Linked DNA regions of Megalodesulfovibrio gigas DSM 1382 = ATCC 19364. Each later gene encodes a partner of the first gene's protein in a complex. Links are inferred from orthologs where the notes say so. Each region holds a gene or a part of one and is shown in the gene's direction. Other genes may lie near its edges.

Region 1 (4,362 bases):
CGGGTTTGCCGGGGCCTGGCTGGCCCGGCGTGAGGGCATGAACGTGGTGCTGCGCATTCGCGAGCAGCTTGCCCGCGGCGTGATGCCGGCCTCCGAGCTCATGGACGGCGCCTGCGTGCTGGTGGCTGCCGTGCTGCTGGTGACGCCGGGCTTTATCACCGATGCCCTGGGTCTGGCGCTTCTGGTGCCGGCAGCCCGGACGCTGCTCAAGGTGCAGCTGGTCCGCTGGTTCGAGCGCGCCGTGCAGCGCGGGCAGGTGCATGTGATGCATGGCGGCATGCACCGTGGCCAGCAGGGCCGCCCCAAGGAGCCGCCGCCGTACGACATCGACGTCTGATCCCTCCATGCCGTTTCTCTTGCGCCCACGCCGCGTGACGCCACGGCGTGCATCCGCATCCCGAGTCCCTCTCCCCCTGCCGGCAAGTCCTCCCGAGTTTGTGGATATTCTCCCTGTCCTTTTTGAACGCCTCGGCCACATTCGGCCGTTGCGCGAATCCTTGCGCCTGTGGTCCCTGGTGCTGGAGGCTCGCGGCGTGGAGCATCGGCTGCGCGATGCCATAGACGTGCCCCTGGGCTGGCGTCTGGAGGTGCTGGATCCCCTTGCGGCGCACGCGCAGGAGGAAATAGCCGCCTTTGAACGCGAGAATCGCCATGGGAGGGGACGCCTTCTGCCGCCGAGGTCGCCGTCTGCCCTGGCCCTGCCTGGGGCCCTGGCTGTGGTGCTGGGGTTGATCTGCATGCACGGCCTCACCATCGGCGGCCTGGGTGGCGCCCTGGGTGGTGCCCTGGGTGGTGCCCTGGGCCGGGTGACCGGGGCGCCTTCGGGGAGCGACGTCCATGAGGTCTGGATGCGTCTGGGTGCCGCCGATGCCCGGCTGATGGTGCATTTTGGCGAATGGTATCGGGCAGTCACCGCGTTGACGCTGCACGCCGGCCCCGGACACCTGGGCGGCAACGCCTGCCTGGGCGGCGTGTTCCTGGCCCTGGCCGGTCGGGAGCTGGGCCTGGGCGTGGCCCTGTGCCTGACCGTTCTTTCCGGCACCCTGGGCAACATGCTCAACGCCTGGTTTTATGACTCCATGCATGTGAGCATCGGCGCGTCCACGGCGGTGTTCGGCCTGCTGGGCGCGCTGACCATGCATCGCAGTCTGGTGCTGCTGGCCGGGGAAGGCCCGGTGGCGGACCGGCCGGCCCTGGCCTGGGCCCGGGTGTTCGGCCCGCTGGTGGCGGGTATTTTTCTGCTGGGGTTGTTTGGCACTGGCGGCGGCGAGCCGGACGACGCAGGACGCACGGACGTGCTGGCGCATCTGTTCGGCTTTGCGGCGGGCGTGGGGCTGGGCTGGGTGCTGCATTGGTCTGGCGAGTGGACCCGGCGGCCCGGCGTGGGCTGGGCGCTGGGGCTTGGCAGCCTTGGCCTTGTGGCGGCGGCATGGGGCGTGGCATTGTGCTGATGCAGCGCGCAAGGCCGTTGCCAGGGCCGGAAGATGCAGCTACGATGCCGGCGTGGCGGTGCACCAATCATGCACAGGAGCAGGCATGCGTCCCGAAGACACCATCCTTTTTTATCGGTACGACAACCACGAAACCATTGAGGACTTTCTGTACCATCTGGACAGGAAGGATTTGCGCGTGGGCAAGGTCATCGGCAACAAGATTCGCGGACGCACCACCCGGCGTTATGAAATCCGGCACATCGAAGACGGCTACATCACCAAAGTTGCGCTGAAACCCGTCACCATCACCATGGTGGACATCATCCTGCTGGTCATCATTGCCAGCCTGGCGTTTGTGGTGTTCAATGCATTGTCGCCGTTGCTTATCCCGGCTCCATGAACGATGATGACAGGCAACTAGCAGGCAGCAAGAGGCACGAGCATGAGCAAGATTCTGGCCCAGGACGAGGTGGATATTCTCCTGCGGGGACTTTCCGGCGGAGAAATCGAGGTGGAATCCGATGTGGTGGAGGACGATTCCGGCATCGTCCCCTTTGACCTGGCCAACCAGGACCGCATCATCCGCGGCCGTATGCCGGTGCTGGAAATCGTCAACGACCGTTTTGCCCGGCTGTGCACCAACGCGCTTTCCAACTCCGTGCGCAAGCGCGTGGAGCTGAACCCCATTTCCATCGACATGACCAAGTTCGGGGACTTCATGCGGTCCCTGCCGGTGCCCACCTCCATCAACATTTTCAAGATGGAACCCCTGCGGGGCAACGCCATCATGGTGGTGGATTCGCGGCTGGTGTTCGCCCTGGTGGAGAACTTTTTCGGCGGCGCGGGCTCCCAGCCGAAGATCGAGGGCCGGGAGTTCACACGCATTGAACAGGCCATCATTGAGCGGGTCATCAAGATTGCCCTGGAAAACATGGAAGAAAGCTGGCGGCCGGTGCACGAGGTGCATCTGGAGCTGATCCGCAGCGAAATCAACCCGCAGTTCGCCGCCATTGTGCCGCCCTCGGATGTGGTGGTGGTCATCACGTTCGAAGTGGAGCTGGAAAACGCCATCGGCTCCATGGTCATGTGCCTGCCGTACGCCACGGTGGAGCCCATCCGCTCCAAATTGCACGCCAGTTTTCAGACGGAACGCCTGGAGATTGACCATGCCTGGGTGGCGCGCCTCAAGGAACGACTTCTGGAAACCCAGGTGGAGATGGTGGTGCGCTTCGGCCGGTCCAAGCTCACCGGCCGCCAGCTGCTCAACCTGGACATCGGCGACATCATCATGCTGGACACGGATACGGACGACCTGCTCGAAGGTGAAGTCGAGGGCGTGCTCAAGTACCACGGCATCTGCGGCACGGTGAAGGCGAACAAGGCATTTCAGATCATTACGGAAGAAGAAATGCGCACTACCTAATAATCATTCGCAGCAGTGGCTTTCGCCGGTGCGCGGTGATAATGTGGACAGGTTTGCTGCTGCAACCTGTGCCGGACGGAATTATGCTGCGACGCGACACCCTTGCTCCCCTTGCCGTCTTGACGATTTGGACCCTGGCCATCGCCTTTGCGTGCATGCAGCTCGTGGACATCCAACGCAGCGCCACGCGCGAGCAACTGTTGCAGGAAGCCCGGGCGCTGTTCGAACAGATTGTCCTTTCCCAGATTTGGAATGCCGAGCATGGCGGCGTGTTCGTGCGCACTGCCACCGCCATCTGTCCGTCAACCCCGGCCTCCCCGCCGCCCTTGGTGCTGGCCGATGGGCAGACGCTGCACCGCATCGATCCTGCCTGCATGGCCCGTCAATTCGCTGCCCTGGCGCAGGCGCAAGGCAATCACCATTCGTTCCGCATGGTGGGGTTGCCGGACGATGCCGTGGATGAGTCCCGGGGCGACTCCCCAAGTGGTTGGGAGACGGAATCCCTCCGCATGTTTCTGGCCGGCGCGACGGAGCGTTGGACGGAGGCTGCCGACGCTGACGGCGGGATGAACGCCACCTTCCAATACATGGCGCCCCTGGTAGGCCAGCCGAGTTGCGGCCGTTGCCATGCGGAACATCGTTGCGAGCCCGGAGCCATTTGCGGCGGCATTGCCATCACCCTGGCGGCAGATGCCGCGCAAGGCGGCACCCTGGCGGCCATTGCCGGGGTACAGCGCTGGTTTGTCGCGGTGTGGGCCGTGGGCGGGGCCGGTCTGGTGGCCGGGGTGTGGCTGCTGGTGCGCAGCCGGCGGGCAGCGCTGGAGGCGGGGCGGGCCAAGAGCGACTTTCTGGCCGCCATGAGCCACGAACTGCGCACGCCCCTCAATGGCATCCTGGGCCTGACGGATCTGGCCCTGGCCGAGGCGCTTTCCGATCAGCAGCGCGAATACCTGCTCACCAGCCGCCAGTCTGCGGAGCGGCTGCACCGGCTGTTCACCTTCATGCTGGAATATGCCCGGCTGGACACCCGGGAACGCAAGACCCGGCTGGGCGAGCCCTTTGCCCTGGACGACTGCCTGCAGGTGCTGCGGCACGACCTCAAGGCCCGGGCCCTGGAAAAGGGGTTGGCGTTCCGCATGGTGGTGGCCCCGGATGTGCCCCCCGTGCTGACGGGGGACATGAACATGCTGGTGGTGGCCCTTTCCCAGTTGCTGGACAATGCCGTGAAGTTCACGGAATCCGGGGCCGTGGAGTTGCGGGTGGCCGTGCGACCGTGCCGGTTTCCCCTGTTGCAGCGGCTGGCCAAAGGGAATCAGGCCCTGCGGTGTTTGGCGTTCACCGTGGTGGATACCGGTCCCGGGATTTCCAAGGAGTTGGTGGGCAAGCTGTTCGAGCCGTTTTTCCAGGGCGACGCCTCCTTTTCGCGCCGGCATGCCGGGGTGGGCCTGGGGCTGGCGCTGGCCAGACGACTGGCCCAGGCCATGGGCGGCAAGGTGGTTTTGACGA
Region 2 (4,507 bases), 1.5 Mb from region 1 along the record:
CCGCATTGTGGAAATCCTCAAGGCGGAAAAGGTGAAGTACTCCCTGGTGGACAACGGCGCCACCGTGATGGTGCCCGAGGCCCTGGTGTACGACCTGCGGCTGCGCATCGCCGGGGAAGGCGCCATGGTGGGCCAGGGGGTGGGCTTTGAGATTTTTGATGAACTCAAGATGGGCCAGACGGACTTCGTGCAGAAGATCAACTACCAGCGCGCCCTGCAGGGCGAACTGGCCCGCACCATCATGGAGTTCCCGGAAATCGAAAAAGCCCGGGTCCATTTGGTCATCCCCAAAAAGAGCCTGTTCATCGAGGAAGAAGCCAGGCCCTCAGCCTCCATCGTACTGCAGGTGCGCGACGGCAAGAAGCTGGACCAGAAGCAGGTGCAGTCCGTGGTCAATCTGGTGGCCATGGCTGTGGAAGGTTTGGACAAGGATAAGATCACCGTCACGGACACCCGCGGGCAGTCCCTGTTTGCCCCCAGCCAGGACGGCACCCTGGAAGGCCTGACCACCACGCAGCTTTCCTACAAGCAGACCATGGAGCGCAGCTACGAGCGCCGCATCGAAGAGATGCTGGCCCCGGTGGTGGGTACCGGCAAGGTCATCGCCAAGGTCAATGCGGATCTGGATTTCTCCCAGCGCACCATCCGCAAGGAGTCGTGGGATCCGGAAAAGGCCGTCATCCGCAGCGAGCAGCGCAGCGAAGAAAGCACCCAGGGCCGTGCCAACACGGAATCCGGCGTGCCCGAGGCCAATTTCCGCGGCGACGGCATCACCGGCGCCCTCTCCACCCAGGAATCCAACCGGGAAACCCGGACTACCAACTACGAAATCAACAAGGAAGAGCAGAGCATCGTGGCGCCCGTGGGCGAGCTGAGCCGGCTCACCGTGGCTGTTATCGTGGACGGGATGTACGAAAAGGGGGAAGGCGCGGAAACATACACCTTTGTGCCACGTTCAGAGGAAGAGATGGCGCGCTTCCAAGAGCTGGTCAAGGGTGCCGTGGGCTACGAATCCTCCCGTGGCGACACCGTGCAGGTGAACAATATTTCCTTTGGCGGTCCGGAAATCGAGGAAAAGCCGTCCTTCACCAAGATGGCCCTTGATTTGCTCTTGCGCAACATGAAGACAATCCTTAGCTTCGTGGCACTGGTGATCTTCGTGATGGTGGTGGTGCGGCCGGTCATTCTGGCCCTCATCCGCCCCAGCGTCACCGGCGAAGCCGTGGAGGGTCTGGAAGGCCTGCCCGAAGGCGAGCAGCGCCTGGCCCTGATGGAAGGCGACTCGGAAGAGCTGGAGGCCATGGACGCCATGCGCAAGATCGAGGACATCAAAGCCCATGCCATGCAGCTCACCGAGCAGCACATGGAACAGGCCGTGAACATTTTGCGCAACTGGATCAAGGACAACGAGCCGGCCCGCATCTAGCGGGCCCGGCCCCTTGCGCACCAGCCAAAGGAAGCTGCCACGATGGCCGAACGTCTCAAAGGCTCCACCAAAACCGCCATCCTCCTGCTCGCCATGGGCGACAAGTTCACCACCGAGATCTTCAAGCGGATGGACCGCCACGAGATCTCCTCAGTCTCCAGGGCCATGGTGGATCTTGCCACCGTGCCCAAGGAGCAGGTGGACGAGGTGGTGCGGGAATACCACCGGGCGCTCATCACCGGACAGGAGATGATCACCGGCGGGGAAGACGCCGTCAAGCGCATGCTCACCAAGGCCCTGGATCCGGATACCGCCAAGTACATCATGGACCATCTCAATCTGGACCACGGCCCCGCGCCCTTCCGGGAGCTGGAGAACGTCTCCCCGCGCATCCTGGCCCAGATCCTGCGCAACGAACACCCGCAGACGCTGGCCCTCATCCTGGGGCATCTGTCCTCGGATCAGGCGGCCCAGCTCATCTCCAACCTGCCGGCAGGCGTGCGGCCGGAAATCCTCATGCGGCTGGCCAGGCTGGAGGCCGTGCCCGAAGAAATGCTGGTGGAGGTGGACAAGGTGCTCCAGGCGCAGCTCATTGCCATGGGTGGCAAGGAAGGCAAGAAGGTGGGCGGCGTGCAGGCCGTGGCGGAAATCCTCAACGCCGTGGACCGCGCCACCGAGGAAGAGGTGCTCTCCGAAATCGAAGAGGAAAGCTCCCAGATGGCCGAGGAAATCCGCAACCTCATGTTCGTGTTCGAGGACATCAAGAGCCTGGACGACCGCCACATCCGCGAGCTGCTCAAGGAAATCTCCAACGAGGACCTCACCCTGGCCCTCAAGGGCGCCTCGGACGACCTGCAGCAGAAGTTCTTCGGCAACCTCTCCGAGCGTGCCTCCGCCATGATCAAGGAAGACCTGGAAATCATGGGGCCGGTCCGCCTCTCCGATGTGGAAGGCTCACAGCAGAATATCGTCAAGACGGTGCGCCGCCTTGAAGTGGAAAACCGCATCCAGATCAGCAGGGGGTCGGGAGATGTCTTTATCTAGCGCAGAACCCTTGCGGTACGGCAAGGTCATCCTGTCCAGCGGGCGCACCCTCGCAGGGGGGCTCTCCCTGGAAGAGCAGGGCGGACGCCGGGCCGGGCTCACGGACAAGGAAGAGACGGATTACATGGCCGCCGTCAAGACGCGGGCCCAGGAAATGGCCGTGCAGATCATCCGCGATGCCCAGGCCGAGGCGCTGACCCTCAAGCAGCAGGCGCATGAGGAAGGCTACCAGGCCGGTCTGGCCCAGGCCGAGGAGGAGCTGGGGCAGGCCCATGCCGCCATGGCCGATTCCCTGGCCCAGGCCCTGGCCGCCGTGCGCCAGGGATGCCGGGAAATTTTCGCCGCCAGCCGGGAGGATCTGGCCCTGCTGCTGCGCGCCAGCCTGGAAAAAGTGCTGGCCCAGGAACTGGAGACGCGGCGCGCCATTTTCCTGACCGCCTACCTGGAGGAAGCCCTGGAACGCCTGGACGGATTGACAGCCCTGACCGTGGCCGTGCATCCCGACGACGAACCCCTCATGGCCCACATCCTGGAGCTGGCCCGGCCCCGGTATCCCGATCTCGTCAGTTGGCGCGTGCGCACGGATGCCGCCCTGGGCCAGGGCAGCATTGTGCTGGAAAGCGGGCAGGGCATGGTCCACAACACCGTGGACGGCCGCCTGCAGGCCGTGCTCCAGGTGCTGGACGGCCTGGCGCTGCCCCCCACGGAGCGCGAGACGCTCCTTGATCAGGAGGGGTAGCCCATGGATCCCGCCGCCTGCCTTGCCGAACTCGCCGAGCTGGACCCCTGCCTGAGCTATGGCAAGGTGACCAAAGTGGTGGGGATGATTGTGGAAGGCCGCGGCGTCAAGGCCCCCCTGGGCGCGGTGTGCCACCTCATTCCCGAGAGCCACCGCGGCCGCAACGCCCCGGCCTGCCGGTCCGGGCACATTGCCGCCGAGGTGGTGGGCTTTCGAGACGGTGCGCTGCTCTTCATGCCCTATGGTGACATGCGCGGCATCCAGCCCGGCTCCCTCATCCAGAATTCTTCCATGCCCCCGCATTTTCCCGTGGGCGACTCCCTGCTGGGCCGGGCGGTGGACGCCTTCGGCGTGCCCCTGGACGCCCCCCAGGGGGCCTGCGTGCCCATGCATACCGGGCAGCACCGCCCGCTGTTCGCCTCCCCGCCCAATCCCCTGGCCCGGCCGCGCATTCTGACCCCCCTGGACGTGGGCGTGCGCGCCATCAACAGCCTGCTCACCCTGGGCAAGGGCCAGCGTGTGGGCATCATGGCCGGGTCTGGCGTGGGCAAGTCCACCCTCATGGGCATGATGGCCCGCTACACCAAGGCGGATGTGAACGTCATCGGCCTCATCGGCGAACGCGGCCGCGAGGTGGTGGAGTTCATGGAAAAGGACCTCGGCCCCGAGGGGCTGGCCCGGTCCTGTCTGGTGGTGGCCACCTCGGACCAAAGCCCCCTGGTGCGTCTGCGCGCCGCCTATGCCGCCACGGCCCTGGCCGAACACTTCCGGGATCAGGGCAAGGACGTGCTGCTGATGATGGATTCCGTGACCCGCTTTGCCATGGCCGCCCGGGAAGTCGGGCTGGCCGTGGGCGAACCGCCCACCACCAAGGGCTACACCCCCTCGGTGTTCGCCCAGCTTCCCAAGCTGCTGGAGCGGGCCGGGACCAACGAAAAAGGCACCATTACCGGTATTTATACCGTGCTGGTGGACGGCGACGACTTCAACGAACCCATTGCCGACGCCGTGCGTTCCATCCTGGACGGCCACCTCGTGCTTACCCGCGAACTGGCGGACCAGGGCCACTACCCGTGTATTGACATCCTCAAGTCCATTTCCCGTCTGAAAAATGACATCATCTCCGCGGAGATGTGCAGCGCCGGCCAGACGGTGCTGCGGCACATGGCCACCTACAAACGTGTGGAAGACATGGTCAACATCGGCGCCTACACCCCCGGAGCCAATGCGGACATCGACAAGGCCCTGCAGATGATCGGCCCCATCCGGCAGTTCCTGCAGCAGCCCGTGGCCGAGCA

What was found. The genes of interacting proteins can lie anywhere in the genome.
Region 2: the proteins of fliM (region 1) and fliG are in contact, whole or in part, in a crystal structure (PDB 4QRM), measured with the Thermotoga maritima proteins. The link is inferred for Megalodesulfovibrio gigas DSM 1382 = ATCC 19364 from one-to-one orthologs. Residues at the interface, in WP_004081085.1 of Thermotoga maritima: Tyr124, Leu127, Asp128, Ile130, Met131, Gly132, Gly133, Pro134, Glu136, Pro139, Arg141, Thr144, Glu145, Ile146, Glu147, Ser149, Ile150, Lys153; in WP_004082903.1 of Thermotoga maritima: Phe122, Ser125, Glu126, His127, Pro128, Gln129, Thr130, Val133, Glu157, Arg161, Leu164, Leu165, Arg167, Ser169, Glu171, Val172, Glu175, Ile176, Asn179, Lys182.

Annotation. Positions count from the first base shown.
Region 1 is NC_022444.1:2,036,303-2,040,664, forward strand. The notes cover bases 1,065-3,865. They hold fliM (flagellar motor switch protein FliM), read left to right. Parts: upstream 1,065-1,875; coding sequence 1,876-2,856; downstream 2,857-3,865. Other genes in these bases: DGI_RS08910 (rhomboid family intramembrane serine protease), read left to right, coding at 1,065-1,451; DGI_RS08915 (hypothetical protein), read left to right, coding at 1,537-1,833; DGI_RS08925 (ATP-binding protein), read left to right, coding at 2,940-3,865. Outside these bases: DGI_RS08905 (FxsA family protein), read left to right, coding at 1-337; more of DGI_RS08910, read left to right, coding at 438-1,064; more of DGI_RS08925, read left to right, coding at 3,866-4,362. UniProt on the Bacillus subtilis protein: One of the proteins that forms a switch complex that is proposed to be located at the base of the basal body.
Region 2 is NC_022444.1:539,140-543,646, reverse strand. The notes cover bases 524-3,469. They hold fliG (flagellar motor switch protein FliG), read left to right. Parts: upstream 524-1,468; coding sequence 1,469-2,470; downstream 2,471-3,469. Other genes in these bases: DGI_RS02360 (FliI/YscN family ATPase), read left to right, coding at 3,213-3,469; DGI_RS02365 (FliH/SctL family protein), read left to right, coding at 2,457-3,209; fliF (flagellar basal-body MS-ring/collar protein FliF), read left to right, coding at 524-1,426. Also shown: more of fliF, read left to right, coding at 1-523; more of DGI_RS02360, read left to right, coding at 3,470-4,507. UniProt on the Bacillus subtilis protein: One of the proteins that forms a switch complex that is proposed to be located at the base of the basal body.